3 regions of the Erwinia tasmaniensis Et1/99 genome follow, and region 1 is predicted to be linked to each of the others. Evidence: predicted binding sites of a transcription regulator. Region 1 holds the regulator's gene; each other region holds the start of a gene.

Region 1 (10,294 bases):
GAACGCCACCAAAGCGTGCGCTGAAGCGGACTTCATCATTGCCCAACTCCAGATCGCCCACCGCGCGAGGTGCGATGTTCAGCACGATCTGCCCATCACGCGCATACTCCAGCGGAACCATCACGTCGGGCAAATTAATGTCGACGACCAGATGCGGCGTGAGATCGTTGTCCAGCAACCACTCATAAAAAGCGCGCAGCAGATAGGGGCGACGTGCGGTCAGTTGAGACATTTCCATCGTATCAGCCCCGCGTGTGCAGGCGCATTTCACGTTCCGCTTCCGTCAGGGAAGCAAGGAAGGAATCACGCTCGAAGACACGAGTCATATAGCCTTTCAGCTCTTTAGAGCCTGCACCCAATAGCTCAATACCCATTTGCGGTAAGCGCCACAGCAGCGGAGCCAGATAGCAATCAACCAGGCTAAACTCTTCGCTCATAAAGAACGGCGTACGCGAAAACAGCGGAGCAATTGCCAGCAGCTCTTCACGCAGCTGCTTACGTGCGGCTTCCGCTTCCTGTGCCGTACCGTTTTCAACTTTACGCATCAGGCTGTACCAGTCCTGCTCAACGCGGTGCATCATCAGGCGGCTTTCACCACGCGCAACCGGGTAGACCGGCATCAACGGTGGGTGTGGAAAACGTTCGTCCAGATATTCCATGATGATGCGCGATTCATACAGCGTCAGCTCGCGATCGACGAGGGTGGGTACGGTACGGTATGGGTTGAGGTCAATCAGATCCTGTGGCAGATTATCCGTTTCAACCTGCTCGATCTCGACACTCACACCTTTCTCAGCCAGCACAATGCGCACCTGATGGCTAAAAATGTCAGTCGGACCAGAAAACAGCGTCATTACCGAACGTTTGTTGGCAGCGACAGCCATGTAAACCTCCAAGTTTATCGAGAAAATTACTGCGAATAGCCATCACGCGGCGACTCATCATTGCCATTAGCCTGAAGACCGCTCCCAAACCATGCAGGATACACGCATCTTTGCCCGACTAATGGGCACAAAGTGACACATAGTTTACCAGATTTTAGCCTGCTTGTGGGGATGGGAACACGCAATTGCGGGGAAAATGGTAAAGGCCCGTGTCTTTGGCGCATTTTGTTGCGGGGTAAAAATAAAAAACCCGGTGCCAGGCACCGGGTTTTCCGATAATTGAATCTGCCGCAGCAGAAAAAATTAACGTTTGGAGAACTGTGGACGACGACGTGCTTTACGCAGGCCGACTTTCTTACGTTCAACCTGACGCGCATCGCGAGTAACGAAGCCTGCTTTACGCAGTTCGCCACGCAGTGACTCGTCATACTCCATCAGAGCACGTGTGATACCGTGACGGATCGCACCAGCCTGACCAGAGATACCACCACCTTTAACGGTGATGTACAGATCGAATTTACCAACCATGTCCAGCAGTTCCAGCGGCTGACGAACTACCATGCGGGCAGTTTCGCGACCGAAGTACTGTTCTAATGAACGCTGGTTGATAACGATGTTACCGCTACCCGGCTTAATAAAGACGCGTGCGGAAGAGCTTTTGCGGCGACCAGTGCCGTAGTTTTGATTCTCAGCCATTGCCTGTAATCCCGATTAAATGTCAAGAACTTGCGGTTGCTGTGCCGCATGGTTGTGCTCGTTGCCCGCGTAAACTTTCAGTTTACGGTACATAGCACGGCCCAGCGGGCCCTTTGGCAGCATGCCTTTAACCGCGATTTCAATCACGCGTTCAGGACGGCGAGCAATCATCTCTTCGAAGGTCGCTTGCTTGATACCACCGATGTGGCCGGTGTGATGGTAATAGATCTTATCGCTACGCTTGTTACCGGTTACGGCAACTTTTTCAGCGTTAAGAACGATAATGTAATCACCAGTATCGACGTGCGGAGTGTATTCCGCTTTGTGCTTACCGCGCAGGCGACGAGCCAGTTCAGTCGCTAAACGACCTAATGTTTTGCCTGTTGCGTCAACAACATACCAGTCACGTTGGACCGATTCTGGCTTAGCTGTAAAAGTTTTCATCTAAAAGCTTACCCAAATTAAGTTACACGTTGGTGAAATCCCAAACGCTTGAATAAACGGTTGGAGCTCACACGACCATCTTGACCAGCAAGCCCACCCCTTCGGATAGAGTTACTGGAACACAAAGAGTTTTGGGAAAAAAACCTTTGCTGTAACGTGGGGTCGCAAGATTATAGAGAAGTCGTCCGTAAAAATCGAACGTTTTCTACGATAAAATTGCAATTCCGCCAGGCCTTCATTTCAGGGCAAATGCGCCAGGCGCAGATACTCTTCGCTCTGCATCTCCTGCAGGCGCGAAACGCAGCGCTGGTATTCAAATTTCAGGCGCGTGCCCTGATAAATTTCGAAAAGTGAGGTTTCCGCCGAGACCACCAGCTTAACGTGACGCTCGTAGAATTCATCTACCAACGCCAGAAAACGCCGGGCCTGGTCTTCGGTGTTGTAAATCATCACCGGCACATCATACAGCAATACGCTATGAAAGCGGCGAGATAGCTCAATATAGTCATGCTGGCTACGTCCTTCACCACAAAGAGCAGTAAAGCTCATTGCCACGACCCCTTCAGCCACACCGAGCGTGGGCAGCTGGCGATGATTGATCTCCAGCGCTTCATGCGCCTGAGGGGACCTGCCCGCCAGCGCAACAAACATCCTTTCCATCTCTTCAGACGTTTCAGCACCCAGCGGGGCGATCCAAAGATGTGCGGCGGTCAGCGTGCGCAGACGATAATCAATACCGGCATCCACATTCATCACTTCGCAGTGCTGCTTGATCATCTCTATCGCCGGGATAAAACGCGCACGCTGCAAGCCATTACGATAAAGATTGTCAGGTGGAATATTTGAGGTCGCCACGAGCGTAATGCCGCGACTGAACAACGCTTCCATTAGGGTCCCCAGCAGCATGGCATCGGTGATGTCAGAAACAAAAAACTCGTCGAAGCACAGCAGATCGGTTTCGGCTTTAAAACGATCGGCAACAATTTGTAGCGGATCGCTGTGCCCCTGCAACTCGGTGAGCTCCTGATGCACGCGCAGCATAAAACGGTGAAAGTGCAGGCGCTGTTTACGCTCACCGGGTATCGCCCGGAAAAACATATCCATAAGCCAGGTCTTGCCGCGCCCCACCCCACCCCACATATACAGGCCGCGTACCGGTGCCTGAACATCGGTTTTCGGTTTTCCCAGCAGCTTATGCAGCTTGCCAAACAGACCGACGCTGGCGGGAGCTGGCGGCGAGCTGGAATGACTTAATGCCTGATAAATACCGTCTAAACGCGTGACGGCGGCATGCTGTACCTCATCGGGCTGATACTCACCGTTGTCCAGCGCCTGTTGATACAGCGCCAGTGGAGACATCGTTTGCATAATTTAGTTACATTCCCTGAAATATTACCCGCCCAGACGGCCGATCGTCGAAAAAAAAGTCGTTCTACACTAAGCGAAGCTGCCGCAGGATTCCACTTCCATCAGATTAGCGGTTATAGTGACGGGTATTAAATGGAACAGCCCTACGTAACAACGAAGACAAAACGGGAGTCATTATGACCTGGGAATACGCGCTCATTGGATTAGTCGTTGGGATTATTATCGGCGCAGTAGCAATGCGTTTTGGTAATCGAAAACTGCGCGAGCAACACAGCCTTCAGTATGAGCTGGAGAAAAGCAAAGCAGAACTGGCGGACTATCATCAGGAGCTGAGCAACCATTTTGCCCACAGCGCCGAGCTGTTGGATAATATGGCACGCGACTATCGCCAGCTGTACCAGCATATGGCAAAGGGATCCCATGATCTGCTGCCTAACCTGCCGGGGGAGAAGAACCCGTTTGCTTACCAGTTAACCGAGTCTGAAGCGGATAACGATCAGGTGCCGGTGCAGATGCCGCGTGATTACCCCGACAGCGCCTCTGGCCTGCTTCGTGGCGACCGCGCCGTTAAGTAAATGAATCGGGGTGCCCGCCACCCCTTTTTTTCCTGACGATCTCACCTGCCCGTCAACACACTTCCTGCCATACTTTTTACCTATTCCACTTCTGCTAGCGAGAGCTGAGCCCGATGAAGAAAAAATCATATCTGTTAAGCGCATTAGCATTAAGTCTCAGTCTGCAGCTCAACGTGACGGCTAACGCCAGCGCACCGCTTCCCACGCAGGTTCAGGGGCAACAGTTGCCCAGCCTGGCACCGATGTTGGAAAAAGTGTTACCTGCCGTGGTTAGCGTGCATGTCGAGGGAACGCCAGGCCCCAGCCAGCAGCAGGAGATACCCGCTCCGCTGAAACGCTATTTCGACCAGAAGGGTCAGGGAGATACGCCCGGCAACGGCAGATCCCCCGTTTTTGAGGGGCTGGCTTCCGGCGTGATCATCGATGCGGCAAAAGGCTACGTGCTGACCAATAACCATGTCGTCAAAGGTGCGGATAAAATCAGCGTGCAGCTAAGCGACGGTCGCGAGTTTAGCGCAAGGCTTGTCGGCCGCGATGAACAAACCGATATCGCACTTATCCAGCTGAACGGGGCGAACAATCTGGCCCAGGTGACCATCGCCGATTCCGACCAGCTGAAGGTCGGGGATTTTACCGTTGCCATTGGCAATCCTTTTGGTCTGGGGCAAACCGCGACGTCGGGTATCGTTTCGGCGCTGGGGCGCAGCGGTTTAAATCTGGAAGGGCTGGAAAACTTTATCCAGACCGATGCGGCGATCAATCGGGGTAACTCCGGCGGCGCGCTGGTAGATCTGAAGGGTAGGCTTATCGGATTAAATACGGCGATTTTGGCCTCGAGCGGCGGCAATATCGGCATTGGCTTTGCCATTCCGAGCAATATGGCGATGAGCCTGGCGCAGCAGCTGATCCAGTTTGGCGAAATCAAACGCGGCCAGCTGGGCATTAAGGGCACCGCGATGACCGCCGATATGGCCAAAGCCTTTAACATTGATGTCCGGCAGGGGGCTTTCGTCAATGAAGTCTTGCCCCAGTCAGCCGCCGCTAAGGCCGGAATAAAAGCCGGAGATATCATTACCACCGTAGATGATAAGCAGATTACCAACTTTGCCGAACTGCGGGTCAAGATTGGTATCACTCCACCAGGTCAGGAAGTGAAGGTGGGGCTGGTGCGCGAAGGTAAACCACTGACCCTGAGCGTGAAGCTGGATAACAGCATTCAGACTAGCGTCAACATTGAGCTGGCGACGCCAGCGTTACAGGGGGTCATCCTGAGCGATGGCGCGGCGAAAAATGGCGCTAAAGGTGTCGTGGTGGATAACGTCGAGAAAAACGCGGCGGCAGCCCAGGTCGGCCTGCAAAAAGGCGATGTCATCACAGGGATTAACCGCGCCCCGGTGAAAAACCTGGTCGAATTGCGCAAAATACTGGCGACAAAACCTCTGCTGCTGGTGCTTAACGTTATGCGTGGCGATGAGAATATCTACCTGCTGTTGCAGTAACTCAAGCGCGGACACGGGGTACTGTGTCCGCGTAACTCATGCTATCCTGCCAGTCGTTTCTCCATTCATCGTTATTAGGCATGATACCCAAACTCTTACGTTCAGCGATCTTCGGGCTAATAATAGCCGGCATACTTTTGTTAGCGATACCGGGTCTCAGACTCGGCAGCGGCCTGTTTTCGCAAACGGAGGACAGCAGCAGCCAGCAGCCGATCAGCTATAATCCGGGGGTACGCCGCGCCGCGCCAGCAGTGGTTTATGTCTATAATCACAACGCTAACGGTGCCAGCGATATCCTTGGCTCTGGCGTGATTATGGACCCACGCGGCTATATTCTGACCAATAAGCATGTGATCAACGCGGCCAGCCAGATTATTGTTAATCTTCAGGACGGGCGCTCCTTTGAAGCGCTTTTAGCCGGTTCTGACTACGTGACCGATTTGGCGGTGCTGAAGATTAATGCGACGAATCTGCCAGTGATCCCCATCAATCCGAGCCGTATTGCGCATATCGGCGACCTGGTGATGGCAATTGGTAACCCCTATAACATTGGCCAGACGGTAACCCAGGGGATTATTGGGGCAACCGGACGTGTCGGCCTTAGCCCCTCACGCCGCCAGGATTTTCTGCAAACCGATGCCTCGATCAATCGTGGTAACTCGGGCGGCGCGCTGATTAACTCGCTGGGTGAACTGGTGGGGATTAATACGCTGTCATTTGATAAAAGCAGCAATGGTGAAACGCCTGAAGGGCTGGGCTTTGCCATCCCTACCAAGCTGGCGACCAAAGTCATGGAAAAATTGATCCGTGATGGTCGGGTGATCCGTGGATATATCGGTATTACCGGACAGGCGATCCAGCACTTTAGCGACCCCAATAACAATATGGAAAACATGCAGGGTCAGGGTATTGCGGTGACGGAGGTCAAGCCTGGCAGCCCGGCCTATACAGCCGGTATACAGGTCAACGATGTTATCACGCGCCTGAATGACGTCGTGGCTCAGTCTCCGCAGGAAACGATGGATCAGGTGGCAGAAATACGCCCGGGAACGGTGATCACCGTTGAAATCAGTCGTAATGAGAAAAAGCTAACGCTTCCCGTCACGGTGCAGGAGTATCCCGAAGAGGAACCGAGTCAGTAGCCGATCGGGTTGGCCCCATCGGGCGATGGGGCCACTCACGCAAAGACGTTATTTAACGAACTCTTCACCCTGCGTAATATCTTTTTTCAACGTATCCAACATGCTGGAAAGCGCATGCTGTTCAAACGCGCTGAGTTCGCCGACAGGCCGACGCTCAACGATGCCGTTCTTACCCAACAGCAGCGGCTGCGAGAAGAAACGCGCATATTCTCCCTCGCCTTCAACATAGGCACATTCAATAACATTGCTTTCACCTTTGAGCGCACGCACCAGCGCCAGCCCAAAACGAGCCGCCGCCTGGCCCATTGACAGCGTTGCTGAGCCGCCACCGGCCTTCGCCTCCACCACTTCGGTGCCCGCATTCTGAATACGTTTAGTCAGGCTGGCCGTTTCCTGCTCATTAAAGCTAACCCCCGGAACCTGGGACAGTAGCGGCAGGATCGTCACGCCAGAATGGCCGCCAATAACCGGAACGTTGACCTCTTCAGGCTGCTTACCTTTCAATTCAGCGACGAACGCATTGGCGCGGATAATATCGAGGGTGGTAATGCCAAACAGCCTGTTTTTATCGTAAACTCCCGCTTTTTTAAGCACTTCCGCAGCAATTGCCACCGTTGTATTAACCGGGTTTGTGATGATACCGATCAGCGCTTTCGGGCAGGTGGCAGCGACCTGCTCAATCAGATTGCGCACTATGCCGGCGTTCACGTTAAACAGATCGGAACGATCCATGCCGGGTTTACGCGCCACGCCGGCCGAAATCAGTACGACGTCAGCACCTTTCAGCGCCGGGGTGGCATCTTCACCGCTGAAGCCTGCAATTTTGACAGAGGTCGGTATGTGGCTTAAGTCAACCGCGACGCCTGGCGTAACGGGTGCGATGTCGTACAGTGAGAGTTCTGAACCTGCCGGGAGCTGGGTCTTTAGCAGCAGGGCAAGCGCCTGGCCAATACCACCTGCTGCACCGAGAACTGTAACTTTCATCCTATACTCCTTATTATATTTTGCGCATTTTGTGTGCCGGGCAACCCGGAAATACCTTTCTGAAATAACGGGAGTGGCGCATAGCGGCGAATGCAAGGATCACCGGACTTTGTTAACGCAAGGTAACCGGGAATGAACAAAGGCAGCAAACAGAGCGACAACTTCAAATATTCAGGGTATTACCGTGATTTTGCGATACATTACACCCTTAATACTAACCTGAACAACCTCCACATTATAACAATTCGTTCACTTTTTGCGCGTAGCACGACAGAGTCGGTCAATTCTTTTTTTCGCTAAAATTTGTTAGACTCCGCCGCCTTGCGGTGAGTTTACATTCAACGCATCATTTGCCATTTGCATAAAAATTCATTTAATTGCATAATAATGTAATATCCCGCTGCGGGTATCCCTTAATAACCCCTTTTATCGGTAACCTATGCGTAATTCATCAAAACAAGAAGACTTGATTAAGGCTTTTAAAGCCTTGCTGAAAGAAGAAAAATTCAGCTCTCAGGGAGAAATTGTCAACGCCCTGCAGGAAGAGGGTTTTGAAAATATCAATCAGTCGAAAGTGTCACGTATGCTGACAAAATTCGGCGCCGTGCGTACGCGCAACGCAAAAATGGAAATGGTTTACTGCCTGCCAGCCGAACTCGGCGTGCCCACCACGACCAGCCCGCTGAAGAACCTGGTGTTAGATATCGACTTTAATGACGCACTGGTGGTTATCCATACCAGCCCTGGCGCAGCGCAGTTGATTGCTCGCCTGCTGGACTCACTGGGTAAAGCGGAAGGGATACTTGGCACCATTGCCGGGGATGACACCATCTTTATCACCCCGGCGCGTTCATTCACCGTTAAGCAACTGCATGATGCCATCCTGGTGCTGTTCGAACAGGAACTGTAGCGTCGCCGCCAAAAGATAGCGTACCGCCCCTTCCCTCCCTCGCGCGACGGAGGATAGCTCCCTACCGCCGTCAGCATCAGCCGTGAGGCATTTTCCATTACCGGGTCGCTTTTCACAGGGTCAATACATCATCGACCCCGCTTTCTTTGTCGCGGGGCTACTGTGGTTTCCAGCATAGTTCACTCGCTGAAAAGGAAGGAACCTCATCTAAAAGCTGCAAATCCTCCACGTAACAATGTGATCTACCGCAAATAAAAGCACGAATAGGTAATTTCACTCATCCCCTTGTTTAATCGTAGAATTTACTTCTCACGCACAAAAAATGAGCGTTTTTTATCACTTAACGTTCTTAAAAGTGCCCATTTATTGCCTTATGCTCACATTAATATTATTAGCGTGCTATTAATTTTTTACGTTATTAGATCTATAATTCTTTCCGTGATGCAAATCAAAACATTCAAAAGTTAAGAACGAATAACGAGGAAATATCATGAACATCAAAACGACTATTGCTGCCTTAGGCGTGCTTTCTACCCTGACATTTGGCGCTTCTGCCGCTCAATTGGTCAACGCGGATCAGGCAAAGGATCTTCAATCGATGGGTATCGTCAGTGTGAGTGGCGTTGCGGGGGCACCGATGGATATCCGCGAGGCGCTGAATGATAAAGCTCGCGAGAAAGGCGCAAACGCCTACCGTGTTATCGAAAACTATCAAAACGGAAACTGGCACGCCACGGCCGAGCTTTATAAATAATTGAAGCGCTAAATTCAAATCACGTATCAATCAGGCCGGTAATCCCAAGAATAAAAAAAGTTTTTCAAACCTTTCGATTACCGTATCAATACTATTCTGGAGCTATCATCATGAAAACAACATTCACTATCGCGACCTTAACTCTTGCCTCCGTGCTGTCGTTCGCCGCTAGTGCGGCTAATCTGGTCAATAATGATCAGGTTAACAGTCAGAACCTACAGCCGATTGGCAGCGTGAGCGTAAGCGGCATCCTCGGAGTCCCTTCAGATATCCGTCATCAGCTTTCGCAAAAAGCCGACGAGCAGGGCGCATCGGCGTATCGAATCATTGAAGCGCGTAACGATGGCAACTACCACGCTACGGCTGAGCTTTATAAATAACCAACGTCCGTCCGACACACTAGCGCCGCAATCCTGAAGCCACCGCCCGTCCAGCTTTTGCTATAAACCTGCCGACAATGCCTTAGCCCCGATCGCCGGGGCTTTTTTTGTGCCAACATCAGGCCATCCCCTGGTAGCGAAAACCAGAGGGCACGGACTAAAAACGGCACCCGCCCTGCTACCGCGGTTCCGATCTGCGCAAACAAACTCAAACCCGGATCAGCGTTTGCTGATATTTCTTCAACACCATCGCCAAACGCGCAACGGGTTCAGTCACGCTTTGCGCCGCCTGATACTGTTGCAGCTTCTGCTGATATACGTCGAACTCGGCAAGTAAACGCGCAAAATAGTCACGCCTTTTCTCATCGCTGCTGGCAGAGATAACGCGGTCAGCGGTGTGGCGCAGCTGCTGATGGAAAGCAGACAGATCGGAATTGATCGGCACATCTGCGGCACGCAGCCGCTGGTGTGCAATAATCAGCGTCAGCGCCAGCCGGTACTTCTCAATATCGCCAGGAAAGCTGTTCATCAGCATAAACAGCTGTTGATAGAGCGCGGGCAGGTGATTCTCTTTGCGGCGCACGGTATTGGTGGTCATCGCCGACACGGCGGCATACATAAAGCGATTGAGCACGGTGCGCCCAACGCGCGCCTTAGA
Region 2 (10,294 bases), 1.2 Mb from region 1:
TGTAGGTGGCAGACTGGCGTGAATACATACCTGCCGAGGCAAAGCGTATTTGTGTCACCTGGTCGGCAAAATCTTTACCGTTGACCGGGCGGCCTTTCGCGTTGGGCTGATTGACCAGCGCCAGCGGCTGGATCAGTTTTCCATCTTTATACTGCTGCCCACGATCGGTGGGCTTCGAGCTACACCCTGCCAGCAGCGCCAGCAGCGCGCCGGTCACCAGATACTTCACCCAACCTGCTTTCATGCCTTGCTACCTTTATAAGGAAACCCTGCGCGAAGATAGCAAAGGCTCCGCCATAAGAAAATGTGCCCGGCGTAAAAGACCTCAACTATTTGCACAACTTTTCAGCACTTGGTCAAAAATCAGCTGCTTAAGCGCGCTTTTAGCCACTTAACTGAAAAAAGGGGTTGCAACAAAACGCATCAGGCGTATAGTGCGCTTCCACGGACGCGGGATGGAGCAGCCTGGTAGCTCGTCGGGCTCATAACCCGAAGGTCGTCGGTTCAAATCCGGCTCCCGCAACCAATTCACTGAAGTCAGTTAAGCTTGAGTGAAGCAGTAAAAGACAGTGTCGTGATGGAAGCGACAAACCACGCGGACGCGGGATGGAGCAGCCTGGTAGCTCGTCGGGCTCATAACCCGAAGGTCGTCGGTTCAAATCCGGCTCCCGCAACCAATTTGCCGTCGTGGTGTAAAGTAGTAAAAGCGTCAATCGGACGCGGGATGGAGCAGCCTGGTAGCTCGTCGGGCTCATAACCCGAAGGTCGTCGGTTCAAATCCGGCTCCCGCAACCAATCAAACACCCTTCAGGGTGTTTTTTTTTATCTGAAACTCAACCAGGCGTTTCAGCAGGCAGGATTTTTCTGCCCACCCCCCTCATTTATGTACGACCAGCGCCGTGAGCAAAATAGGCTTTAATCCCTGCCAGAATCGAATCCGCCACCTGATGCTGAAAACGCGTGGTGCGCAGCTTACGTTCTTCTTCCAGATTACTGATAAACGCCGTTTCTACCAGGATGGATGGAATATCTGGCGCTTTTAATACGGCAAATCCCGCCTGATCGACGGAGCGTTTATGCAGATGATTAATTTTGCCCATACGCGCCAGCACTTCCTTGCCAAAGCTCAGGCTGTCATTGATCGTGCGGCTCTGTAACATATCGAACATGGTATGGTCGAGATAGCGATCGCCGCTTATGCTAACGCCGCCAATCAGATCCGACGCATTCTGGGTCTGTGCCAAAAAACGTGCTGCGGTGCTGGTGGCCCCTTTTGTCGATAGCGCGAACACCGACGAACCGCGTGCGGCACGGCTGGTAAACGCATCGGCGTGAATGGAAATAAACAGGTCGGCCCGCTGTTTGCGCGCTTTTGCCACCCGCACCTTCAACGGAATAAACACATCTTCATTACGCGTCATATAAGCACGCATATTCGGCTGCTTGTCGATCAGGGATTTCAGGCGGCGGGCAATTTTCAGCACCACGTCTTTTTCACGGGTTTTATGTTTGCCAACGGCGCCTGAATCTTCACCCCCGTGGCCGGGGTCGAGCATAATCACTATCGGCCTGTCCTTGCCAGCCTTACCGGGCAACGGAGCGTCCTTCGGCTGGCTGCGCCCCAAATCTCCCTGATTGTAATCTTCCAGTAACGCCAGTAGCGGATCGTCGGTGTGCTGCTGCCTGCGCACCGGGTAAAGATCCAGCACCAGACGATTGTTGATCCCGGCCACCGGGTCAAGCGTAAAGATGCGCGGCGTGACGTTCTGCTTGATTTCCAGCACCAGCCGCACGGTGTTTGCATCAAACTGCCCCACGCGAACATTTTTGATCCAGGGATCGTCCTCACGCACCAGTTTACCCGCATCATTTAATACGCGATTAAGCTGAATATTTTCGATATCCACCACGACGCGATCGGGGTTGCTCAGCGCAAACTGCTTATACTTAAGCGGCGTATTGGACTCGATAGTCAGCCGTGAATAGGTGGATGAAGGCCAGATGCGGACCGCGACGACATGTCGACCGGCGGCCATCCCTGTCCGGCTGACGCTTAACAGCCACAGAGCTCCCGCTCCTTGTAAAAACCGTCGGCGGTTAAGCGAAGTTGAATCGGTCATGCCACTCCAAATCCTGTGATCTGTCTATTAAAAAACCAAATGAAAAAATTTGGCAAAACTCTAACGAATCCCTCCGGCAGTGTCACTCAGAAAAATGAATAAATGCATGACGTCAGAAAGGAAAAAATACCCTTGAAAGTGATAAATAAAGATAAATGACGCTTGCACCCGCGACGATAAAAGAATAAAAATACACTTTTAACGAATAATAATGCAAAGAGGGTTTATCGTGAAGGAACGTAGTACCGAGCTGGTTCAGGGATTTCGCCATACCGTTCCCTATATCAACGCCCACCGTGGTAAAACGTTTGTCATTATGCTGGGCGGCGAAGCCATCGGGCATGAAAACTTCTCGAGCATCATCAATGATATTGGCCTGCTGCATAGCCTGGGCATCCGTCTGGTGGTGGTGTACGGCGCGCGTCCACAGATCGATGCCAGCCTTGCCGGGCAAAATCTGGAACCGCTTTACCATAAGCATACCCGTGTAACGGATGCCCCGTCGCTGGAGCTGGTGAAGCAGGCCGCCGGGCGTTTACAGCTGGATATCACCGCCCGCCTTTCAATGAGCCTGAATAACACCCCGCTACAGGGTGCGCATATCAATGTTGTCAGCGGTAACTTTATCATCGCTCAGCCGTTGGGCGTCGACGAAGGCGTGGACTACTGCCACAGCGGCCGTATCCGCCGCATCGATGAAGAGGCGATCCATCGCCAGCTCGACAGCGGGGCCATTGTTCTGATGGGCCCGGTTGCGGTATCGGTCACCGGAGAAAGCTTTAACCTCACCTCTGAAGAGGTTGCCACCCAGCTGGCCATCAGGCTGAAGGCCGAAAAGATGATTGGCTTCTGCTCCGAGCAGGGTGTAACTGACGGTGAAGGCCGTATTATTTCCGAGCTGTTCCCCAATGAGGCACAGCAGCGCATCGAAGAGCTCGAAACACGCGATGATTACCACTCCGGCACGGTTCGCTTTTTGCGCGGTGCGGTAAAAGCCTGCCGCAGCGGCGTGCGGCGTAGCCACCTGATCAGCTATCAGGAGGATGGCGCGCTGCTACAGGAGCTGTTTTCGCGCGACGGTATTGGCACACAGATTGTTATGGAGAGTGCAGAGCAGATCCGACGCGCCACCATTAATGACATCGGCGGCATTCTGGAACTGATCCGCCCGATGGAACAGCAGGGTATCCTGGTGCGCCGTTCGCGCGAGCAGCTTGAGATGGAGATCGACAAATTTACCATCATTGAACGCGATAACCTGACTATCGGCTGTGCCGCCCTTTACCCCTTCCCAGAAGAACAGATAGGTGAAATGGCCTGCGTGGCGGTACATCCCGATTATCGCAGCTCGTCGCGCGGAGAAGCCTTGCTGGAGCGCGTGGCGTTACAGGCACGCCAGATGGGCCTCAAAAAGCTGTTCGTGCTGACGACGCGCAGCATTCACTGGTTCCAGGAACGCGGATTTGTGCCGGTAGATATCGACAGGCTGCCGGAAAGCAAGAAACAGATGTATAACTACCAGCGGCGTTCCAAAGTATTGATGGTTGATCTGCGTGAAGCCAGTGTGCATACCCGACAGAGCTGACCGCTTCCCTTGAGGGATCATAAAGCCCAGACGATGTTACTGCCTTTTTTTGCTAACATAGTGGATGTTGCAGAGAGCGATATTTAACCGTTATCAATAAGGACATAAGACGCCTGGCTCACATAGCGTGCAACAGGAATGTCGTTGTTGAAGACAGCCAGCTGCTGTCTGCTTTTCAAAATGAAGCAAGGAAACGTTGTTATGACATTAAGTAAAATAAATCTAAAAATTATTGTGTGGGGCACCCTGATTGGAGGATTTATCAGCTCCCTGGTGAAATCCGGCACGGAAGCGAATATGCCTCCGCGCATCGCCGGTGAGATATCGCCGCCCGCAGCGCATATTGATGCGTGGCTTGGCCCACTGGGGATCAACGCCCATTCAATGGACTACGTTTATCAAGGCATTACCATCCCCGGCGCGGTGATGCTGTATCACTGGCTGTTTAGCTTTGCATTCGCTTTTGCTTACGTCCTGTTATCCGCATTCTGGCCTAAAGTCAGATTAGGGTACGGCGCGGCCTATGGTCTGATCATTACTCTAGTCATGCACGGCTTTCTTATCCCGGCTCTGGGCTTCCGCCACCCGGCGTACCTGGACGGTCAACCCGGCTGGCTCTGGAACCTGAATGGTTATGAGCTGTGGAGCGAAATCTTGGGCCATATCGCCTGGTCGGTGTCGATTGAAGTGAGCCTGATTGCGGTACTGGCTGCATTTGCCAAACCGATAAAGGGGAAGTGGTTTAGCCAGCCTGAATAATCGTTAATACGGTGCCTGGGCACCGTATTACTCTATATCGCACTCTGCTCTTACTGGGCGGCCGTCTCTTTATGTAGCCGCTCCACCAACCCGCTGCGCCTCTGCGTTCGCATTCTCACCGCGCTGATAAACACCGCGTTCTCGACATAAAGCGTCAGCTGCCGTTTGGCTCGGGTAATTGCGGTATACACCAGTTCTCGGGTTAATACCGGCATCATTTTATTCGGTAACACCAGCAGCGTATGGTCAAACTCCGAACCCTGCGACTTGTGTACCGTCATGGCAAAAGCCGTGTCATGTGGCGGCAGGCGGCTGGGCTGCACCGCCTTGATGCTGCCATCCGGTAACGGGAACCAGACCTTCAGCTGCTGCTCTTCATCCGGCATCGCTATGCCGATATCGCCGTTAAACAGCCCAAGCGCCCGGTCATTACGCGCAATCATCACCGGCCGTCCAACGTACCATTTGCCGTTAAGCGTGATATTGCGTCGGATAAGCCCCATCTGGCGTAGCGTCTGCTCAATACGGTCGTTAAGCCCCGCCACGCCAAACGGCCCCTCGCGCAGCGCGCACAGCAGCTGAAAGCGGCCAAACGCGGCCAGTACTTCACCCGGCGGGGCTCCATCCGCCAGCAACTTCAGGTAGTCGCGGTAACCCACCGCGCAGTCGTTAAGCAGCTGCTGATAATCATCGCTGCTGCTTAACGACCGGTGTCGGAGGTCGCTGAAACCACTGTTTAATACCTGCTCTGACGTTTTGACCGCCCCCGCATTGACCGCCAGCGCCAGCTGCCCGATACCGGACGTAGCGGCAAAGCGGTAGCTCCTGCGCAGCAGGCAGATCGTATCGCGCACTTCAGGCGCGCTGGCATCCTCGTGCCCGTCCACCTCACAGCCGGTTAAACGCGTCAGCTCTGCGGCCCGCTGCGGGCTGTAGCCCTCTTCCGCACAGCGGCAAATATCACCAAGCACGGCTCCGGCCTCGACTGAAGCCAGCTGATCGCGGTCACCGAGGAAGACCACCCGCGCCTGAACGGGTAGTGCGGCAATCAGGTTAGCCAGCATCGGAAGATCCACCATAGAGGCTTCATCCACCACCAGCACGTCCAGGTGCAACGGATTTCCGGCGTGATAGCGCATGCGCTGACTGCCCGGCTGCGCCCCCAGCAGGCGATGCAGCGTGGTGGCTTCCAGCGGGAAACTTTTCAAAATATCGTCTGCCAGATGTAGCTGCTGCAACGTATTGCCCAGCGATTCCGTCAGTCGCGCCGCCGCCTTGCCGGTGGGCGCCGTCAGTTCGATACGCGGAGGGGTCGGCGACAGCTCAATCAGACTGGCAAGCAGCTTGGCCACCGTCGTGGTCTTACCGGTGCCCGGCCCGCCGGAGATCACCGCAACCTGACGCGTCAGCGCCACTGCCGCCGCAATCTTCTGCCAGTCATCCGGCTGATGACCAAAATAACGGTCCAGCGTTTGACGCACCCGGCTCTCTTCCAGGCTCTGGGAAAAGTGCTGGCGCTGTATAAACTGCGCAACCTCTCCTTCGCTCTGCCACATTCGGTGCAGATAAAGACGCTGCCTGTACACCACCAGCGGCGTGGCCTGCTGGCCGTTGCTGACCGCCGTCTGCGCCAGCAGCAACGACTGCCAGTCCTCCGGCGCTCCCGCAGCATGCCACAGTGTCTGCGCCAGCTCCGGATGACGCCCGGCAAAAAAAGATTCGGGGCGCAGCTGTGACAGCGGCAGACAAACGTGACCTTCCCCGGCGTCCCGGCTGACCAGCGCCGCTGCCAGCATCAGCGCGGGCTGCCCTTCGGTTGCCACCATGCGGGCAAACTGCACGTCCAGAGGACGCAGTAAACGCTGGTGCTGTGCCAGCTGTAAGGCTTCTGCCAGCGTCATGCGTCACTCTCCGGTTGGTGGGCAAACAGATGGTCAAGAGCGGAGATAAACTCCGGCTGTGGCCGTGTAAAATAGATGCCGTTACCGCCCGTTGTACCGTCCATGCCGCGCAGGAAAAGGTAGATAACGCCACCAAAATGATGCTGGTAGTCATAGTCCACCAGGCGATGACGCAAGTAACGGTGCAGCGCCAGCGTATAGAGCTGGTACTGCAAATCATAGCGATGCGCCTGCATCGCCTGAGCCATCGCCTGCTGGGTATAGGCGCTGCTGTCCTCACCCAGCCAGTTAGATTTATAGTCCAGCAGGTAATATTTACCCTGCCAGCAGAATACCAGGTCGATAAAACCTTTCAGCATGCCCTGCACCTGATAAAAGTCGAGCGGCGGACAGGCCATTGAAAGCGGGTCCTGGCGTACCACCCGATCCAGCGCCTCTGCCGTCAGCAGACGGGATATCGGCAGATAAAATTGCAGCTCTACCCGCCTTGCCTGGGCCGGCAGCTGGTGGAGACTGACGCCCGTCTCGTTGAGCGGGGTTTGCAGGATGCGGTCAATCCAGTCGCGCATCACCGGCGTCCACTCCTCGCCCAGGCCCTGACCGCTGAGCTGCTGCGACAGCCACTCCTCATCCAGAGGCGCGCTGAATTCCAGCGTTTCAAACAGCCCGTGCAGAAACGTGCCCGGCCCGGCACCACGTGGAAAGGTATGCGGAGTCAGCAGCGGGACCTGCTCACCGCTGGCTTCCCCGGCGGCGTCAACGTCGAGGCGCGGCAACAGTTCCAGCGCGCCCGCACTGCCGTGCTGTTGTAGACCTGAATAGCTGGTCACACGCCAGCTATCACGCGGCGACCGGGGTAACGCCCGGCTGCTAAGAATTTGCCTCTCTGCCTGCGGCCCCTGCCACGGGGCGGCGTCGGCTTCTGCCGCCGTCACTAACGCCGTGGCATCACTGTTCAATGCCTGTAATGCTGCCAGCAGGCCACTGGCATCGGCAGGTTCGCCCTGTTGTACCAGATAACCCAGCGCGCTGCGGTGCAGGTCGCTGTTGCCCTCTTTCTTTCGCGTGCCCTTAATGAGCGGCGCGATGCCCACGCTACAGTGAAAGACAGAACGGGTCAGTGCAACGTAGAGCAGGCGCAGATCTTCCGCCAGCCGCTCCTGTTCTGCCAGCTCGATACTTTCCTCACTCTGCTGTAAATCCAGCAGCGCGGTAAACGTCTGGCGGTCGTGGTAAACGGCGTTATCCGCCTCGCGGAAGTTGGCGACGAACGGCAGCCAGACCAACGGATACTGTAGACCTTTAGATTTATGAATAGTGACGATCTGAACCAGATGGCGATCGCTCTCGAGCCGCAGCTGCTGATTCGCCACCTGGCCATCCGGCTGCTCCACCTGCTGGGCCAGCCAGCGCACCAGCGCGTGTTCGCTGTCGAGAGTCGCCGAGGCCTCCTGCAACAGCTCGCCCAGATGCAGCAGGTCGGTAAGTCGACGTTCGCCGCTGTCGGACGCCAGCAGATTTTCAGCGATCGCTCTTTTCATCATCAGCTCGCGCAGCATCGGCAGCACGCCACGCTTCAGCCAGCGTTGGCGGTAGTCTACAAACTCATCGACCAGCGCATCCCATGCGCGTTCATCCTGGGTGAGCGCATCCAGCGCCAACGCATCAACGCCAAACAGGCTGGTGGCCAGCGCGCTGCGTAAAATACGCTCCTGCTCCGGGGCCAGCACCGCCTGTAACAGCCACAGCATTTCGCGTGCTTCCGGGGTGGTAAACACGCTGTCGCGGTTGGATAGATAAACGGAAGGGATCGTCAGGGCATTGAATGCTTCACGCATCACCGCGGCTTCACTACGGCTACGCACCAGCACGGTAATGTCCGAGGCCTGCACCGGGCGCTGTTTACCGGCTTTTCCTATCAACGCCTCGCCCCGCTGACCCGCACTGAGCCAGCGGCAGATCTCAGCCGCGCACTGTCGCGCCATAAATTGTTGGTAATCGCTTACTCCAACACCATCGCCGGGCTGTAACCAGAATGTCAGAGCGGGCTGAACTTCCCCCTGGACATTAAATTTCAGGCTGTCGTTGGGCGCTGCCGGCTTAATGTGGACAAAGGGGATCTCGCTAAATAGAAAAGGATTTTTTTGTTTTAAAAACAGTTGATTAACCCCATCAACCATAGCAGGTGACGATCGCCAGTTTGTTTCCAATGTATAGTGAGCGCTAACTTCCGATCGCGCTTTCATATAGGTAAAAATATCCGCGCCGCGAAACGCGTAAATCGCCTGTTTCGGGTCACCTATCAGCAGTAGCGCACTTCCAGGCTGTCGACGATAGAGCGTGCGGAAAATACGATACTGCTGAGGGTCGGTATCCTGGAACTCGTCGATCAGCGCCACCGGGTAACGTTGGCGGATAGCCGAGGCCAGCATCTCACCGCCAGGCTGCTGTAGCGCAGCATCGAAGCGGCCCAGCAGATCGTCAAATCCCAGCTGGGCATGCAGGCGTTTCTCCTGTTGGGTGACAAAACGAACCTGCTGCAGCGCGCGCGCGATCACCAGGTCACGAAGCGACAGCGGTTCGGCAAGAAAGTCGTCGATCCGATCGAACAGCGGATGGCGCGGCGGCTCGCCCTTTTTCGTTTTTTCCAGCAGCACGCGCTGGCCGAAGCGCTCCAGTTCTTTTACCACCTCATAGTCCAGCGTCTCTGATTGCGCCCACAGGGTGATTTTCTCCAGCCAGTTGGGTAAGTGCTTACTATTGTAACTGCGACGGTCGATACCGGAGGCTTCAATCAGTTGCTGTAAATTATCTGCGGCCAGCCATGCCCGTTTCAGCTCGTCGATACGCGCAATGATTTTCTCATGGCGCTGCTCAATCGTTTCATCACCGTCCGGCGCCGATTTTAGCATCGGTGCCTCCCCGCCCAGCCACGGCGACAGCGTTTTCAGCAGCTGCTCCGGCCCGGCCCACAGTTGACGCACCACGCGTGCTACCGCCAGCGGCAATGGATAGCAGTAACGACGCCAGAAATCAGCGGTAGCCCGGCGGCGCAGCGGGGTTTCGTCCTCCAGCAGCTCCTGCTCAAACAGCATACCGGATTCAAAGGCGTTGAGATTCAGCATACGCTGGCAGAAGCCGTGAATGGTAAAGATGCCCGCTTCATCCATTTGGCGCTCGGCAGCCAGCAGATCGGCTGCCGCCTGGGGTAAATCGGTAATATCGGCCATCAGTGCGGCCAGCATCGGATCCTGGCTTTCACCCCGTATGCAGGCAATACGCAGTTGGTGAATATTGGCACGAATACGCCCGCGCAGCTCGGCGGTAGCGGCTTCGGTAAAGGTCACTACCAGAATTTCCTCTACCGACAGCGGGCGGCTGAAGGCCGCTCCCCCCCCCAAACCAAGCAGCAGGCGCAGATAGAGCAGCCCGATGGTAAACGTTTTTCCCGTTCCGGCAGACGCCTCAATCAGGCGCTCGCCGTGCAGGGGCAGGGTTAATGGCTCAAGCCTTTCAGCAGCCCACTCACTCATGGTTTATCCTGCCTCACCGGCAGAGACTGTTGCAGCGTTGAGATATCTTTCCAGGTCGTCCAGCCCTTCTCCTGGGCAAAATCGGCCTTGCCGTGATGGCTGCCGGAGATCTGCGACAGTAACGCCAGCCCGCTCGGTGCCATCACCGCCTGGTGGAAGAAGTCAGCCAGGGCTTGAGGCGTTAACTTCTGGATCTGCGCAATCACTTTTTCGCGGGTATCAAAGCGGTAGTTCTCGCGATCGAAGTCCTTGCCGTAGCGCCCTGCTTCTTCATCCAGCGTTTGCGGACGCTGCTTAAGCTCATTAATCATGGCCGCCTGATACTGTGAGAAATCCTCTTTGCTCATGGTACGCAGACGCTTTTCGGCCGTAGGGTAGAACGCCTTGAAACGACTC
Region 3 (10,294 bases), 200 kb from region 1:
CGGTCAGTACCAGCTCCAGCGACAGGGAGCCCAGGGCTTCGCATACGGCAGCTTCGGTCAGGTTTGGCTGCTGCTTCAGGCGCTGAAACGTCTGGAGCAGCAGTTCCGGGTTCTTCGCCCCTTCGCCGTTCGGCGAAATGGTGTGGTACTGTTCAGCAACGTTGGTCAGGTTCAGGAACTGGCTGAAAGCGCGTGCAACCGGCAGCAGCTCGTCGTTTGAGAGATTTTGCAGCGTGGAGAGCAGTTCCTGACGGTGGGCGTCATTACCCGCACGAGATGACTTCGAGAGTTTACGAATGGTTTCTACCCGATCGAGAATGTTCTCTCCCAGCGCATCCTTAATCGTATCTCCGAGCAGTTTGCCGAGCATACTGACATTACTTCGCATTGCGGAATATTGTTCGTTCATATAATCCCTGACACCCTTTCTTGTATTTATCGCGCGTTTCACCCTTATGGGCCTGACTGAGTCTATTATCTAGCCACGTTAAGCACGATTCGTCAATTGGCTTATATTCTCTACATAAAGCGGCTAAGCCTTAGAAATTTAAAGAATTTAACACCAAGATGATCCGATAAGTTATTCTCATTATCAGGAATAATCATAATTACGGGCAACCGTCTGTTTTCACAGTGAAATACCCAGAAATTGGCCTAATGATGGCAAAAATGGTGCACGACCTGAGCGATCAGGTCGCGCGTGGGCTTAATAAAGGCGGTATCGATAAACTCATCCGGCTGATGCGCCTGCTCGATCGATCCGGGGCCTAACACCAGCGTTGGACAGACCTGCTGAATAAACGGCGCTTCGGTACAGTAGTTCACGACTTCCGTTTCGCGACCCAACAGCTTTTCAACCACCTGCACCAGCTGATGTTCCCGTGGGCACTCATAGCCCGGAATAGGAGGATGCAGCTCGCCTACGGTCAGACGGCCCGGCCAGCGCGCACTGACAGGAGCCAGCGCCTCATTCAGCAGCCCGTCGAGATCGGAGAGCGTCAGCCCCGGCAGTGGGCGGATGTCCATATGCAGTTCGCAGCAGGCGCAGATACGATTGGCCGCATCGCCGCCGTGAATATGACCAAAGTTCATGGTGGGATAAGGGATAGCAAAACCTGCGTGACGGTAGCGCTCTTTTAGCGTGTTGCGCAGCGCCATCAGCTGGGTGATGGACTCGTGCATCAGTTCAATGGCGTTAACGCCACGGCCCGGATCGCTGGAGTGGCCGGACTGCCCCTGAATGCGGATCGCGTTCGAGATATGGCCTTTATGCGCACGCACCGGCTTCAGCGAAGTTGGCTCGCCGATAATGGCGCAGTCCGGGCGCAGAGCGGTTGATTCAGAAAAGTATTTTGCGCCAGCCATGGTGGTTTCTTCATCGGCGGTGGCAAGGATATACAGCGGTTTTTTCAGCGTTGACAGTTCAACATCGCGCAGGGTATCTAAAATAAAGGCAAAGAAACCTTTCATATCCGCGGTGCCGAGGCCGTAAAGCTTATTATCGTGCTCGGTCAGGGTGAAAGGGTCACGCGTCCAGCGGCCATCGTCAAAGGGAACGGTATCGGTATGACCCGCCAGCAGCAGGCCTCCGGCACCGCTGCCGCTCTTCGCCAGCATATTGAATTTGTTTCGTGTGCCGGGCACCGGCTGCACCTCAACGGTAAAGCCGAGATCGCGGAACCAGCCGCCGAGCAAATTGATTAAAGTTTCATTGCTCTGATCGAGCGCGCTGTCGGTCGCACTGATTGATGGCGTTGCAATCAACTGGCGGTAAATCTCAATAAAATTAGGTAATTTTGTCTTCACTGTTGACAGTCCTTGCGTTAGGATAGTATCAATATTCATGCACTAATAGTGAATAAAAATACAATAGCGGCGGATGAATGGGAATCGATAATTTTCTTTTCCGCGCCGCGGTTGCACCAGCGCCCGCGCAGCCCCAAAGCGCGATGACCGACAGAGAGCGAGCGACGTCATGACCAACCCGTTAATTATCAAGTTAGGTGGTGTTTTACTGGACAGCGAAGAGGCGCTGGAGCGTCTTTTCACGGCCCTGGTAAGCTACCGTACCACGCATCAGCGGCCTTTGCTGATCGTTCACGGTGGCGGTTGCCTGGTCGATGAGCTGATGAGCAAACTGTCACTGCCGGTGAAGAAGAAAAATGGCCTGCGCGTGACGCCCGCCGATCAGATCGATGTCATCACCGGTGCGCTGGCCGGAACGGCCAACAAAACCCTGCTGGCATGGTCAAAAAAACACGGTATTGACGCGGTTGGCCTGTGTCTTGGCGATGGCGGCAGCGTCAACGTTGAGCGCTTCGACGATGAGCTGGGGCACGTTGGCCTGGCCACACCCGGTACGCCGCGCCTGATTAACACCTTATTGGCTGCTGGATTTCTCCCGGTGGTCAGCTCCATCGGGATCACCGATGACGGTCTGCTGATGAACGTCAATGCCGATCAGGCCGCCACGGCGCTGGCTGCTACCCTCGGCGCAGATCTTATCCTGCTCTCTGACGTCAGCGGTATTTTGGATGCCGACAGGCAGCGCATTGCGGAGATAACGGCAGAGAAAGCTGAACAGCTGATCGCCGATGGGGTGATTACTGATGGCATGATTGTTAAAGTGAATGCCGCACTGGATGCCGCCCGCACGCTGGGCCGCCCGGTGGATATTGCCAGCTGGCGCCATGCCGAACAGCTGCCCGACTTGTTTAACGGCGTGTCCATCGGCACCCGTATTCTCGCTTAATAAGTAACGTATTCAATCAAGGAAAAAGACAATGCAAGACAAAAGCATCAAGAAAATCGTACTGGCTTACTCCGGCGGTCTGGATACTTCAGCCATCATTCCATGGCTGAAAGAGAACTATGGCGGCTGTGAAGTGGTGGCCTTCGTGGCGGATATCGGCCAGGAGCGTGGCGATCTGGAAGGCGTAGAGCAGAAAGCCCTGCAGTCCGGTGCCTCAGAATGCCATGTGGTGGATCTGCGTGAAGAGTTCATCAGCGAGTACGTTTATCCGGTGCTGCAGACCGGTGCTCTGTATGAAGGCACCTATTTGCTCGGGACTTCTATGGCGCGCCCAATTATCGCCAAAGCGCAGGTAGAACTGGCGCTGAAAGTCGGAGCGGATGCGCTGTGCCACGGCGCAACCGGTAAAGGTAATGACCAGGTGCGTTTCGAAACCACCTATACCGCGTTGGCACCCCAGCTGAAAGTGGTGGCTCCGTGGCGCGAGTGGGATCTGCGTTCGCGTGAGGCGCTGCTGGACTATCTGAAAGAGCGTAATATTCCGACCACCGCCTCGCTGGAAAAAATCTACAGCCGCGACGAAAACGCCTGGCATATCTCTACCGAAGGCGGCGTGCTGGAAAGCCCGTGGAATGCACCGAATAAAGATTGCTGGGTGTGGACCGTCGATCCGCTGGAAGCGCCGGACCAGCCAGAGCAGGTCACCATTGCCGTTGAGAAAGGTCGCGTTGTGGCCGTTAACGGTGAAGCGTTAAGCCCGTTTGGCTGCCTGGACAAGCTGAATGCGATCGGCGCGCGTCATGGCGTGGGCCGTATCGACATCGTGGAAAACCGTCTGGTGGGCATTAAGTCGCGCGGCTGCTACGAAACCCCCGGCGGCACTATTATGGTGAACGCGCTGCGTGCGGTTGAGCAGCTGGTGCTTGACCGTGACAGCTTCAAGTGGCGTGAGCAGCTGGGCCTGGAAATGTCCTACGTGGTTTACGACGGCCGCTGGTTCGCACCGCTGCGGAAATCCATCCAGGCTTCCGCCGAAGCGCTGGCAGAAGAAGTGAATGGTGAAGTGGTACTGCAACTCTACAAAGGCCAGGTCACCGCTATCCAGAAGAAATCAGCCAACAGCCTGTATTCTGAAGAGTTTGCCACGTTTGGCGAAGACGAAGTGTACGATCATCGTCATGCGGGCGGCTTTATCCGTCTGTTCTCACTCTCTTCACGCATCCGCGCGCTGAACGAAAAGAAGTAAACTTGCACGCAGGGCGAGGGTGACCTCGCCGCTGAATATATCAAGGGGCGGCACAGGTGCCGCCCTTATCAGATAAAAGGAGCACTGAACATGGCACTTTGGGGTGGACGGTTTACGCAGCCAGCAGATCAACGTTTTAAGCAGTTTAATGACTCACTGCGCTTCGACTATCGTCTGGCAGAGCAGGATATTATCGGCTCCGTTGCCTGGTCCAAAGCGCTGGTCACGGTCAACGTATTAACCGCCGCAGAGCAGCAGCAGCTGGAAAGCGCGCTGACTGCGCTGCTGGACGAAGTGCGCGCCGATCCGCAGCAGATTCTGGCCAGCGATGCTGAAGATATTCATAGCTGGGTAGAAGGTAAGCTGATTGATAAAGTCGGGGCGCTGGGGAAAAAACTGCATACCGGACGTAGCCGTAATGACCAGGTCGCGACCGATCTGAAACTGTGGTGCAAAGAGCAGGTCAGCGAGCTGCTGAACGCCACGCGTCAGTTCCAGCAGGCGCTGGTGGCGACCGCAGAAGCTCACCAGGATGCGGTGATGCCGGGTTACACCCACCTGCAACGCGCCCAGCCGGTCACCTTTGCCCACTGGTGCCTGGCCTATGTTGAGATGCTGGCGCGCGATGAAAGCCGTTTGCAGGATACGCTGAAGCGCCTGGACGTCAGCCCGCTGGGCTGCGGTGCGCTGGCGGGAACCGCTTATGACATCGATCGAGAGCAGCTGGCCGGCTGGTTAGGTTTCGCCTCCGCCACCCGCAACAGCCTGGATACCGTATCTGACCGCGACCATGTGCTGGAACTGCTGTCCGATGCTTCCATCGGCATGGTGCACCTGTCGCGCTTCGCGGAAGATCTGATTTTCTTCAATACCGGTGAAGCCGGGTTTGTTGAGCTGTCCGATAAGGTGACTTCTGGCTCCTCGCTGATGCCGCAGAAGAAAAACCCGGACGCGCTGGAGCTGATCCGCGGTAAGGTTGGCCGCGTACAGGGTGCTCTGACGGCGATGAGCATGACGCTGAAAGGTCTGCCGCTGGCGTACAACAAAGATATGCAGGAAGACAAGGAAGGGCTGTTTGACGCGCTCGACACCTGGGCTGACTGCCTGCATATGGCGGCGCTGGTGCTTGACGGCATTCAGGTGAAACGTCCGCGTTGTCAAGAGGCGGCGGAGCAGGGGTATGCCAACTCCACTGAACTGGCGGATTATCTGGTCGCCAAGGGCGTGCCCTTCCGTGAAGCCCATCACATCGTGGGTGAAACGGTCGTGGAAGCGATTAAACAGGGCGTGGCGCTGGAAGCGCTGAAGCTGTCGGATTTGCAGAAGTTCAGTCACGTGATTGGTGACGATGTGTATCCGATCCTGTCACTGCAATCCTGTCTGGATAAGCGTAACGCCAAAGGCGGTGTGTCTTTGCATCAGATCTCGCAGGCGATCACCGAAGCCAAACAGCGTCTGGCATGATCTAAAAAGGCGGGTCATCAGACCCGCCTTAATCAGGACGTCCGTGGAGCATTACGCAGAGAAGTACTGCTCTAAGTCATCGCTGCCGCCGATATGGCGTCCGCCGATAAAGACCTGTGGCACGGTAGCGCGACCGCTGACGGCACGCAGGCTGACGGTGGTGGCATCCTGGCCCAGCACAATCTCTTCAAACGGAATACCACGATCCAGCAGCATCTGCTTGGCTTTCGCACAGAACGGGCAGCCCGGCTTGGTGAACAGGGAAACGGACTCCTGCACCTTATATTCCGGCGCCACGTAACGCAGCATGGTATCGGCATCAGACACTTCAAACGGGTCGCCCGGCTTGTTTGGCTCGACGAACATCTTTTCTACCACGCCGTTACGTACCAGCATTGAATAGCGCCATGAGCGTGGGCCGAAGCCAAGATCGGCTTTCTCTACCAACATCTCCATGCCGCGGGTGAAGTCACCGTTACCATCAGGAATGAAGGTAATGTGTTCAGCACGCTGATCGGCTTTCCAGGCATTCATCACAAAGGTGTCGTTGACGGAGACACACAGGATGCTGTCCACGCCGTGCTGTTTAAAGACGTCCGACAGCTCGTTGTAGCGTGGCAGATGGCTGGAGGAGCAGGTAGGGGTAAACGCGCCCGGTAGAGAAAAAACAATCACCGTCTTGTCTTTGAACAGCTCATCAGTGGTGACATCAATCCAGCTGTCGCCCTGGCGTGTATGAAACGTGACCTGCGGGATGGATTTACCTTCCTGACTTGCAAACATAAAAGACCTCTCGGTTAAATGATTGGAGTAGTATTTATCTTGATGCGTTACATTATCAACATTCTAGCTTGATAGGGATAATCGTTGATTGCTATCCTATCTATCGCCACGGGCTATCGTGGAATGGAGAAATAAGATGAATATTCGTGATCTAGAGTACCTTGTTGCGCTGGCAGAGCACCGCCATTTTCGCCGTGCTGCCGATTCCTGTCACGTCAGTCAGCCTACGCTGAGTGGCCAGATCCGTAAACTGGAAGATGAACTGGGCGTGATGCTGCTGGAACGCACCAGCCGCAAGGTGTTGTTTACTCAGGCGGGTCTGCTGCTGGTGGATCAGGCGCGTACCGTGCTGCGTGAAGTCAAGGTACTGAAAGAAATGGCCAGCCAGCAAGGGGAAGCGATGTCTGGCCCGCTGCATATTGGTCTGATCCCTACCGTTGGTCCTTACCTGCTGCCGCAGATTATTCCCACCCTGCATCAGACTTTCCCAAAGCTGGAGATGTATCTGCATGAAGCGCAGACGCACCAGCTGCTGGCGCAGCTTGACAGCGGTAAGCTGGATTGCGCGATCCTTGGGCTGGTGAAGGAGTCGGAAGCGTTTATTGAAGTACCGCTGTTTGACGAGCCGATGCGCCTGGCAATCTACGCCGATCACCCGTGGCAAGACCGCGATCGTGTGGCGATGTATGAACTGGCGGGAGAAAAGCTCCTGATGCTGGAGGATGGTCATTGTCTGCGCGATCAGGCGATGGGCTTCTGCTTCCAGGCGGGCGCTGACGAAGACACGCACTTCCGCGCCACCAGTCTGGAAACGCTGCGTAATATGGTGGCGGCGGGTAGCGGTATCACTCTTCTGCCTGCACTGGCGGTGCCGAAAGAGAGAGTGCGTGATGGCGTTTGTTATCTGCCGTGCTTCAAACCCGAGCCCCAGCGCACGATTGCGCTGGTGTATCGCCCGGGTTCACCTCTGCGTGGCCGTTATGAACAGCTGGCAGAGGCAATCCGTGAGCATATGCAGGGCGTGATGGAAAACTTAAAACAGCCGGTTCAGACCGTTTAGCGCCGCAACCCGGTAGGCTTCGGCCATTGTCGGGTAGTTAAAGGTGGTATTCACGAAATACTCAATCGTGTTGCCACCGTTTTTCTGTTCCATTATGGCCTGGCCGATATGAATAATTTCGGCGGCCCGTTCGCCAAAGCAGTGAATGCCCAGAATTTCTTTGGTTTCACGGTGGAACAGGATTTTCAGGCTACCGACGTTCATGCCGACGATTTGCGCACGCGCGAGGTGTTTAAACTGCGCCCGGCCCACCTCGTAGGGCACCTTCATTGCCGTCAGCTGCTGCTCGGTTTTTCCAACGGAGCTGATTTCAGGAATGGTATAGATACCGGTAGGAATGTCCTCAATCAGATGGGCCGTTGCTTCCCCTTTGATCATGGCCTGCGCGGCAATTCGCCCCTGATCGTAGGCTGCCGAGGCCAGGCTTGGGTAACCAATCACATCACCCACCGCATAGATATTCGGTTGAGCAGTCTGGTACATGCTGTTCACTTTCAGCAGGCCGCGACCGTCTGCTTCCAGCCCGACATTTTCCAGTGACAATGAATCGGTATTACCGGTGCGGCCATTAGCGTACAGCAGGCAGTCTGCTTTCAGCTTCTTACCCGATTTGAGATGCATGATGACGCCATCAGCCACCCCTTCAACCTTCTCAAACTCTTCGTTGTGGCGGATAACCACGCCGTTATTCCAGAAATGATAAGAAAGCGAGTCTGACATCTCCTGATCGAGGAAGGCCAGCAGGCGATCGCGGGTATTGATTAAATCGACCTTGACGGCCAGCCCACGGAAAATCGAGGCGTACTCGCAACCGATCACCCCAGCACCATAGATAATCACATGGCCCGGCTCATGGTGCAGATTGAGTATGGAGTCGCTGTCATAGATACGCGGGTGGGTAAAGTCGACGTCCGGCGGGTGATAAGGCCGAGAACCGCAGGCGATAACAAATTTTTCTGCCGTCAGCCGTTCAATGCTGCCGTCATGGGTTTCAATTTCAAGGGTGTTGGCATCGATAAAACGCGCATCACCTTGAAAGATTTCACAGTGATTGCGTTCATAGAAGCCCTGGCGCATATGAGTTTGCTGGCTAACAACGTTCTCAGTGTGATTAAGAATGTCGGCGAAAGAAGAACGCAGAAGACGGGTATGGTCGCTATAGAGAGGATTCTGATTGAACTCGATAATACGGCTGACCGCATGACGCAACGCTTTGGAAGGGATGGTTCCCCAATGTGTACAACCGCCGCCGATATTGTGATAGCGCTCAATGACGGCAATGCGCGCTCCCTGTTTCACCAGCCCCATCGCGGCACCCTCACCGCCAGGGCCTGAACCAATAACAATGGCGTCGTAATCATAAGACTTTTGCATACCAACACGTCCTATATTTTATACAAATTTACAACGTGATTCTAACATCTTGCTGGCAACTTCCCAATTCTAACCGTATTTTATGCCATCAATTGACAAATCGCGAATTAACAGGCGCTGACAAAGTTTGCCGGACTGTACGCTGAAATATTTGTTATAGTGCCCCTCAGGCATGCAGAACAGGCTTAAAAATGGGCGTCAGGGCGCAGCAAAAAGAACGTACACGGCGTACACTTATCGAAGCGGCTTTCAGTCAACTTAGCGCCGAGCGAAGTTTTGCCAGCCTCAGTTTACGAGAAGTTTCCCGAGAAGCGGGCATTGCCCCAACCTCATTTTATCGTCATTTCCGCGATGTCGATGAATTAGGGTTGACCATGGTGGATGAAAGCGGGCTGATGTTGCGACAGCTGATGCGTCAGGCGCGCCAGCGTATTGCCAAAGGCGGCAGCGTGATCCGCACATCGGTCTCCACCTTTATGGAGTTTATCGACAATAACCCTAACGCGTTTCGCCTGCTGTTACGTGAGCGTTCCGGTACGTCAGCCGCGTTTCGTGCCGCCGTTGCCCGAGAAATTCAGCATTTCATTGCCGAGCTGGCGGACTATCTCGAAATTGAAAACCGCGTGCCGCGCAGTTTTACTGAAGCGCAGGCGGAAGCGATGGTCATTATCGTCTTTAATGCCGGTGCCGAAGTGCTGGATATTGACGGTGGACAACGTCGTCAGCTGGAAGAACGTCTGGTGCTGCAACTTCGTATGATTTCGAAAGGTTCATACTATTGGTATCGGCGGGAACAGGAAAAGCTGTCGTTAATGCTGCAACCCAAAGATAAAAAGGAGATGAGATGAGTTTAGTGACCGGTCGCGACAAGGGCACCCTGTTATTAACGTTTCTTACCGGCCTGGCGATTAACGGCTCTTTCGCCGCTTTGTTCAGCTCCATCGTACCGTTTTCAGTATTCCCTCTGATTGTTCTGGGGCTTTCTGCCTGGTGCCTGCATGAGCGTTATCTTAATCGAGCGATGCCAGACGGGATGCCCTCTCTGGCTGCGGCATTTTTCCTATTGGGTTTTCTGTTATACAGTGCGATAGTCAGAGCAGAATACCCTGATATAGGGTCTAATTTTGTCCCCGTCATCCTTATGGTGATCGTGGTCTTCTGGATTGGTCTGCGCTTGAAACGGCGCTCTTCAGGTCAGTAGTCGCTTCTCGCAGCCCGTTTTCCGCGAACGGGCTGCCGGCGCAACGCGAAATCCTATTATCACGCCCCTCGCCATGCTGGTAGGAGCGTGATGCTTAGTGACGGCGCGTCAGCAATACGCCGCACTCCATATGATGGGTGTACGGGAACTGGTCAAAAAGCGCCAGGCGCGTGACGTCATGGGTGGTGGAGAGCGCGGTCAAGTTTTCGCACAGCGTCTGCGGGTTGCAGGAGATATAAAGAATACGTGGATAAGCCTGTACCATTTTCACCGTTTCATCATCCAGCCCGCTGCGCGGCGGGTCGACGAAGATCGTTTCACACTGATAGCGGGTCAGATCGATCCCCTCCAGCCTCCTGAAGCTCCTTTCGCCATTCATTGCCTGGGTGAACTCCTCCGCCGCCATGCGGATGA

The links. The regulator ArgR, encoded in region 1, controls arginine synthesis, uptake and breakdown. The targets are predictions, from matches to a motif close to ANTGAATAAAAATACANT.
Positions count from the first base shown of each region.
Region 2: argA (amino-acid N-acetyltransferase) is a predicted target of ArgR. The motif match lies at 2,300-2,317, and genes of this name have one in related genera.
Region 3: argE (acetylornithine deacetylase) is a predicted target of ArgR. The motif match lies at 1,854-1,871, and genes of this name have one in related genera.

Region 1 is NC_010694.1:350,220-360,513, reverse strand. Features, by position in the region: gene sspB (ClpXP protease specificity-enhancing factor) at 1-238, opposite strand, end outside; gene sspA (stringent starvation protein SspA) at 243-884, opposite strand; gene rpsI (30S ribosomal protein S9) at 1,188-1,580, opposite strand; gene rplM (50S ribosomal protein L13) at 1,596-2,024, opposite strand; gene zapE (cell division protein ZapE) at 2,265-3,392, opposite strand; gene zapG (Z-ring associated protein ZapG) at 3,569-3,967, shown strand; gene degQ (serine endoprotease DegQ) at 4,081-5,466, shown strand; gene degS (outer membrane-stress sensor serine endopeptidase DegS) at 5,547-6,608, shown strand; gene mdh (malate dehydrogenase) at 6,657-7,592, opposite strand; gene argR (transcriptional regulator ArgR) at 8,032-8,502, shown strand; gene yhcN (peroxide/acid stress response protein YhcN) at 8,993-9,256, shown strand; gene yhcN (peroxide/acid stress response protein YhcN) at 9,367-9,636, shown strand; gene aaeB (p-hydroxybenzoic acid efflux pump subunit AaeB) at 9,845-10,294, opposite strand, start outside.
Region 2 is NC_010694.1:3,049,042-3,059,335, forward strand. Features, by position in the region: gene mltA (murein transglycosylase A) at 1-244, opposite strand, end outside; tRNA gene ETA_RS14905 (tRNA-Met) at 450-526, shown strand; tRNA gene ETA_RS14910 (tRNA-Met) at 601-677, shown strand; tRNA gene ETA_RS14915 (tRNA-Met) at 719-795, shown strand; gene amiC (N-acetylmuramoyl-L-alanine amidase AmiC) at 882-2,120, opposite strand; gene argA (amino-acid N-acetyltransferase) at 2,347-3,705, shown strand; gene ETA_RS14930 (YagU family protein) at 3,907-4,464, shown strand; gene recD (exodeoxyribonuclease V subunit alpha) at 4,515-6,365, opposite strand; gene recB (exodeoxyribonuclease V subunit beta) at 6,362-9,898, opposite strand; gene ptrA (pitrilysin) at 9,895-10,294, opposite strand, start outside.
Region 3 is NC_010694.1:151,051-161,344, forward strand. Features, by position in the region: gene ppc (phosphoenolpyruvate carboxylase) at 1-409, opposite strand, end outside; gene argE (acetylornithine deacetylase) at 655-1,806, opposite strand; gene argB (acetylglutamate kinase) at 1,976-2,752, shown strand; gene ETA_RS01660 (argininosuccinate synthase) at 2,784-3,998, shown strand; gene argH (argininosuccinate lyase) at 4,089-5,462, shown strand; gene ETA_RS01670 (glutathione peroxidase) at 5,514-6,245, opposite strand; gene oxyR (DNA-binding transcriptional regulator OxyR) at 6,382-7,305, shown strand; gene sthA (Si-specific NAD(P)(+) transhydrogenase) at 7,279-8,679, opposite strand; gene fabR (HTH-type transcriptional repressor FabR) at 8,871-9,527, shown strand; gene ETA_RS01690 (YijD family membrane protein) at 9,524-9,880, shown strand; gene trmA (tRNA (uridine(54)-C5)-methyltransferase TrmA) at 9,975-10,294, opposite strand, start outside.